One region of the Curtobacterium sp. RM9 genome, then DNA from elsewhere that is predicted to be linked to it. Evidence: predicted binding sites of a transcription regulator. Region 1 holds the regulator's gene; the other holds the start of a gene.
The links. The regulator HspR, encoded in region 1, represses chaperone genes until heat shock. The targets are predictions, from matches to a motif close to AAGTTGAGTCNNNNNGACTCAACTT.

Region 1 (3,362 bases):
GCGTCGACAAGACGGCGAGCGACGCTGAGCTGAAGAAGACCTACCGGAAGCTCGCGCGGCAGTTCCACCCGGACTCCAACCCGGGCGACGCTGCCGCCGAGGCCCGCTTCAAGGAGATCAGCGAGGCGTACTCGGTGCTTTCCGACAAGGAACAGCGCCAGGAGTACGACCAGGTCCGCGCCATGGGCTCGGGCGCCCGCTTCACCGCGGGTGGCCCGGGTGCCCAGGGCGGCTTCGAGGACGTCTTCGGGGGCATGTTCAATCAGGGCGGTGGCGGACAGCGCGTCCGCTTCGGCCAGGGTGGTGGCGGCGGGTTCGAGGACATCCTCGGCGGCATGTTCGGCGGGGGCGCTGGTGGCGGCTTCGGCCAGCCCTCCGGTGGCTTCCGCGGCTTCGGCGGTCCGACCAAGGGTCGCGACGTCACGGCATCGACGACCCTCGACTTCACCACGGCCATCACCGGCGACACCGTGAAGCTGTCGCAGGGCAACGGTCGTCCGGTCAACGTCCGGATCCCGGCGGGCGTCGCAGACGGGCAGAAGATCCGGCTGCGCGGTCGCGGCGAGCCCTCGCCCGACGGCGGCGACGCGGGCGACCTGGTCGTCACGGTCACCGTTCGGAAACACCCCGTGTTCGAACGCGACGGGCAGAACCTCCGTGTGGACGTCCCCGTGACGTTCGTCGAGGCTGCGCTCGGTGCGACGATCCAGGTGCCGACCCTCGGCGGCGAGCCCGTCAAGCTGAAGGTCGCGCCGGGAACGCCGTCCGGTCGCGTCCTCCGCGTCAAGGGCCGTGGCGTCACCACCAAGACGGGGACGGGCGACCTGCTCGCGACCGTGCAGGTCGCGGTGCCGTCACACCTCACCGACAAGCAGCGCGAGGCCGTCGAGGCCCTGCGCGACGCACTTCCGGACGAGGACCCGCGCGAGGACCTCCTCGCAAAGGCGCGCAGCTAGCTGCGCGTGCTGCAGCAACAACACCGGCCTGGAGGAACGGTGCGGCTCCGTCAGGAAGCCGCACCGTTCCTCCAGACTGGTTCCAGGACCACGCGGACGACGGAAGGAGCGCTCGATGACCGACATGGACGAGAACTCGCCCGTCTTCGCGATCGCGATGGCGGCTGAGCTCGCCGAGATGCACCCGCAGACACTGCGGCAGTACGACCGGCTCGGCCTGGTCGTGCCTGGGCGCACCCGCGGCGGTTCGCGCCGCTACTCCATGCGCGACGTCGCGCAGCTGCGTGAGATCGCGCGCCTCGGCAGCGAGGGTGTGTCGCTCGAGGGCGTCCGGCGTGTGCTGGAACTCGAGAACGAGAACCGCGCGCTGCGCTCCCGGGTGAGCGAGCTCGAGACCGCGCTGGCCGATCAGCTCATCAACCGTCCGGGCGCGCGCGTGTTCGCCGCCACGACGACCGGTGCGGCCATCTCGCTCAAGGCGGGGTCGCGGCCGCAGCGGAACACGCAGATCGTGCTCTACCGCGGCCCCCGCTGAGCCGCGAGCGACGAAGCCCCCACGACTCACGGAGTCGTGGGGGCTTCGTCGTGTCCGCTGCTGGTCAGCGATCGAGGGTGAGTGTGTAGTCCTGCCGGAACGTCTCACCGTCGGGGGTCGTGACAACGAGCTGCATGTCGTTGCGACCTTCCTGGAGGTCGCCGAACACGTAGATCTTGAAGCAGTCTTCGGCGTTCGTGAGACCGGTGCCGAGGAGCTCCGGACCGCGCACCAGGGCAACGGTCGAACCTGCCGGCGCTGTGCCGGCGATCGATCGGGGCGTGCTCGGCACCGTCGACCCGCTCATCGGGGAGGTCGCCACGATCTCGCTCTCGGCGGGTGCGTCGCCAGGACCGGGCTCAGCGCCCGGCTCGTACGTCATGGAGACGAGGTCGAAGGTCGACGCACCGTTGAGGTGCTGCACGAGGACCAGCTGCGTGAATCCGACCTTGAGGTCGCGGGTGAAGCGCAGCCGGAACTCGTAGTCCTGGCCGACCGTCGTGGTGCCGTAGACGTTGCCCTGGTCGTCCCGGAACTCCACCGTGGCGCCGGCCGTGGCGATGCCGTGGACCTCCGGACGTGCCTCGTGCACGGTGTTCGGCGAGAGGATGCCGCCCCAGAGGAGCTTCTGATCGACGGTCACGTCGGTGTCGGTGGTGAGGCCGCCCTTGCTGGTCTGGACGGCACGGACACGGTGTTCCGCGGGAAGGAGCATGCGGTTCGTCTCGAGGGTCCAGCGGCCCTCCCCGTTCACCGTGGCGACCTCGGAGAGCGCTCCGTCGTCGTCGCCGAGCTGCACGCGGGCGCCGGCGGCGCCGGTACCGGTGAACGTGATCGTCCGGTCCTTCGACTCTGCGCCGTCCGCCGGGGAGGTGATCGCCGGGGCCGCAGCCGCACCGTAGTCGAGCGTCGTGGACGCCGTCGTTGTCGCACCGCCCGCGACGGCCTGCTCCACGGTGAACGTGTTCACACCCGGGGTCGCGTGCTCCGGCGCCACGGGCACACTGTAGACGCCGTCATGCACCTCAGCGCGCCCGACCTCGTCCCCGGCGCCGTTGCGGACGACGACCTCGGCGCCGTCGGTGCCGGTGCCGCGGACGGTCGCCGGCGCAAGCGGGTCGCCCTGGTCGAACGCGGCGGTCGCCGTCACCGGGACGACGGCAGAGCCGGTGACGCGGACGGCGAGGGTGCCCTCGGCGAGGACGGCGCCGTTCTTGGTGATGGTGATGGAGCCGTCGTCGAGGGTGGTGCCGGCGGTGGCGGTGGCGTCGACGGCGAGCCGGACGAGGATGCGGCGCCAGGACGAGTTGAAGGCGTTGTCGTCGTCGTTGACGGCGGTGCGGCCGTCGTCGGAGATCGTGAACGGGACCGTCGCGCCAGTGCCGGCGACCTTCACCTCGGCGATGCGGGTACCGGTCGGGGCGGTGACGGTGGCCTTGCCGCGGACGTTCTGGCCGAGGATGAAGGTGGACCAGCCGGACGTGGTGCCGGCGTCGGTGTCGGGCACGCTCGTCGTGATCGCGGACGGCGCGCCGACGTGGACGGCGAGGGTGCCCTCGGCGAGGGTTGCGCCGTTCTTCGCGATGGCGATCGACCCGTCGTCGAGGGTGGTGCCGGCGGTGGCGGTGGCGTCGACGGCGAGCCGGACGAGGATGCGGCGCCAGGACGAGTTGAAGGCGTTGTCGTCGTCGTTGACGGCGGTGCGGCCGTCGTCGGAGATCGTGAACGGGACCGGCGCGCCAGTGCCGGCGACCTTCACCTCGGCGATGCGGGTAACGGTCGGGGCGGTGACGGTGGCCCTGCCGCGGGTGTTGACGCCGAGGGTGAAGGTGGACCAGCCGGAGGTCGTGCCAGCGATCGTGTCCGGCACG
Region 2 (3,362 bases), 1.2 Mb from region 1:
GAGCAGGGCCGCGGCACCGAGTACGACCCGGTCGACCAGGGCCCACAGCAGGAGGGCCAGGGCGGCTGACCCCTCCGCTGGCGGTGCGGTCCGACGGCGCCGTCCGCGCTACCGCAGCACCCGCCGCAGCACCGCCCGCTCCCCGAGCGTCCACGCCGCACTCGTGACCACGTAGAGCGCTGCCGCGAGCGGTGCGATCGCCGCGAACACCACGGTGACGAACGGTGCCCACCGCCCGATCGCCGCACTCGCCGCCGCCCCCGGCACGGTCGGGTCCGGCGCGACCGCCGGCACCCACCGCGCGTTCGCCCGCCGTGAGAGCTCGACGAGGACGGCGAGCACCGCGAGCAGCAGCACGACCACCCAGGCGTGCAGCCAGAGCGGCGAGGTCACGACGGCGACGAGCGAGTGTCCGAGCGGGACTCCGGCGAGCGTCGCCGCGAGCAGGACGTTCGCGGCGCCGTCGATCGAGGCGTGCGAGAACAGGGCGTAGACGAGTGAGAGCACCGGTGCCTGCGCGAGCACCGGCAGGCACCCCGCGAAGGGGGAGACCCGCTCGTCGGTGTGGAGTTGCTGCAGCGCACGCTGCAGCCGCTCGGCGTCCTTGCCGTACCGCTCCCGGAGCTCGGCGATCCGGGGCGCGAGCCGTCGTCGGTCGCGCTCGGCCCGGACCTGGAGCACGGCGAGCGGCACGAGGACGGCGCGGACGGCGAGGGTGAGGAGCACGACCGCGGCGGCGGCCGCCAGGTCCCCGGCGACGGGGGAGAGCATCCCCGTGAGGGCGGTGAGCAGGTCGGCGCCGGCGTGCAGCAGCGGCCCGATGAGGGGCAGGGTGGAGAGGTCCATGGGGTTCCGATCGGTCGAGGTGGAGAGGTCGCTCGTGCGGCCTGCACCACCGATCGGTGGTCAGGCCGGCAGCGTCGCTCCCGGGGCCCGCGATCGCGTGTGCCCGTCCGCGTCGGGGTGGCTCCAGGCGATCCTCGTGACGAGGTCCTCCGGCCCGCGCTCCGGCGGCACCGCCCGCCCGGCGTCCAGACCGAGCACGACGGCGAGGAGCCGTGCGACGAGCACGGCGACCGCGACGGCGGTGAGCCCGAGGGTGGCGACGGCGACGAGCGGGAGCGCCCCGACCGAGGGGTCACCGAGCACCAGCACCGCGCAGCAGCGGAGGAGGAACTCGACGACGGTCATGGTCCGATCAGCGTAAGCCCCGCGCGCCGCGCTCGGGCGGCGCACCCGGCCGGGCAGGATCACAGGCATGACCGCAGGTTCGCCGAGCACCCCAGCGACCCTCGCCCTGGAGCGGGCGGGGATCCCGTTCACCCCGCACGTGTACGAGCACCACGAGACCGCCACGAACTTCGGTGAGGAGGCCGCCGCCGCGCTCGGCCTCCGCGAGGAGCAGGTCTTCAAGACCCTCGTGGTGTCGGTGGACGGCGCCCTCGCGGTGGCGATCGTGCCGGTGGCGAACCGGCTCGACCTCAAGGCGATCGCGGCGGCCCTCGGCGGCAAGAAGGCGACGCTCGCGCAGCCGGCCCTCGCCGAGAAGCGCACCGGGTACGTCGTGGGCGGCATCAGCCCGGTGGGGCAGAAGACCCGGCTGCGGACCGTGGTCGACGAGTCGGCGCTCGGCTACACGACGGTCTTCGTGTCCGGCGGCCGTCGCGGGTTCGACATCGAGGTGGCTCCGGTGGACCTCGTGCGCGTCACCGAGGCGGTCACCGCCCCGATCGCACGCACCTGACCCCCGCCCTCCGGACCTGAGTCAGGTCGCCGCAAGTTCTCCGCGCGGACGGGAATGGTCCCGCTCCTCCTGCGTTGCATTGAGTCGAAGGCACTCAAGTTCCCAGGAGGTCCCGTTGCCAGAGACGTTCGGCCCGACCAGCGGCAGTGACTCGTTCGACGAGTTCCTGGCGCGTCTCCTCGCGGCCCAGAACACCGGCGCCCAGCGATCCGTACCGCTGGGACGCCCGGTCGACATCACACGGCTGCTCAGCCGCCGTACCCACGACCTGCTGCAGCGCACGGCGGAGTACGCCGTCGAGCAGGGGCAGCACGAGGTCGACGCACTGCACATCCTGCACGTGCTCGTCCGCACCGAGCCCTTCACCGCCGTGCTCCGGCACGCCGGCGTCGACCCGGAGCAGTTCGCCGCCGAGGTCGAGCAGCGGCTGCCGATGGCTCGCGACACCGTGCCCGAGCCGACCGGCCGCCCCGCCCTGACCGGCACCGCTCAGCGGATCCTCGTCGAGGCCACGCAGGCCGCGCGCGGCTTCGGCAGCACGTACACCGACCCCGAGCACGTCTTCTTCGCGCTCGTCATGGACCAGGACACCGTCACCGGGCAGCTGCTCGCGAGTGCCGGGGTCACCCCGCAGGTCATGCAGGACCACGCCCAGCAGGCCGCGGCAGCAGCACGAGAGGGGCGCCCCATGCCGGGAACCACCGACGCCGCGACCGAGACGACGAGCGAGACCCCGACGCTCGACCAGTTCGGCACCGACCTCACCGAGCGCGCCCGCGAGGGCCGCATCGACCCGGTGGTCGGCCGCGCCGACGAGATCGAGCAGACCGTCGAGATCCTGCTCCGTCGCGCCAAGAACAACCCCGTCCTGATCGGCGAGCCCGGCGTCGGCAAGACGGCCATCGTCGAGGGCCTCGCCCAGCGCATCGCCGACGGTGACGTGCCCGTGCTGCTCCAGGGCAAGCGCGTGGTCGCGCTCGACCTCGCCGCCATGCTCTCCGGCACCCGGTACCGCGGCGACTTCGAGGAGCGCCTGACGAAGGCGATGGACGAGATCGCCGCGCACGCGGACGAGCTGATCGTCTTCGTCGACGAGCTCCACACGGTCGTCGGCGCCGGTGGCGGCGGCGAGGGCGGCTCGATGGACGCCGGCAACATCCTCAAGCCCCGCCTCGCTCGCGGCGAACTGCACCTCGTCGGCGCGACGACCCTCGCGGAGTACCGCCGGATCGAGAAGGACGCCGCACTCGAGCGCCGCTTCCAGCCGGTCACGGTCGGGGAGCCGAGCGTCGAGGACGCGGTCGCGATCCTCACCGGCCTCGCTCCTCGGTACGAGGAGCACCACGAGGTGACCTACACCGCCGAGGCCCTGCGGGCCGCGGTCGAGCTGTCGCACCGCTACGTCACCGACCGGCATCTGCCGGACAAGGCGATCGACCTGATCGACCAGGCCGGTGCCCGCCGCCGCCTCGCCCTGTCGGGCGATGTGGACGTCGAGGCGCTCCGTGCCCAGGTGGCGACGCTGAGCGCGTCCAAGGACGCGGCGGTCGCCGAGGAGCAGTACGAGGAGGCGTCGCGCCTGCGCGACGAGATCGACGGACTGGAGGCGCGGATCACC

Region 2: the regulator HspR is predicted to act here: its motif matches at 1,821-1,845, upstream of ACY3FI_RS07995 (ATP-dependent Clp protease ATP-binding subunit).

What each region holds. Positions count from the first base shown of each region.
Region 1 is NZ_CM143271.1:472,465-475,826, reverse strand. Features, by position in the region: gene ACY3FI_RS02325 (DnaJ C-terminal domain-containing protein) at 1-956, shown strand, start outside; gene ACY3FI_RS02320 (heat shock protein transcriptional repressor HspR) at 1,081-1,491, shown strand; gene ACY3FI_RS02315 (autotransporter outer membrane beta-barrel domain-containing protein) at 1,556-3,362, opposite strand, start outside.
Region 2 is NZ_CM143271.1:1,677,538-1,680,899, forward strand. Features, by position in the region: gene ACY3FI_RS07975 (hypothetical protein) at 1-69, shown strand, start outside; gene ACY3FI_RS07980 (YidC/Oxa1 family membrane protein insertase) at 109-846, opposite strand; gene ACY3FI_RS07985 (DUF6412 domain-containing protein) at 907-1,191, opposite strand; gene ybaK (Cys-tRNA(Pro) deacylase) at 1,259-1,744, shown strand; gene ACY3FI_RS07995 (ATP-dependent Clp protease ATP-binding subunit) at 1,860-3,362, shown strand, end outside.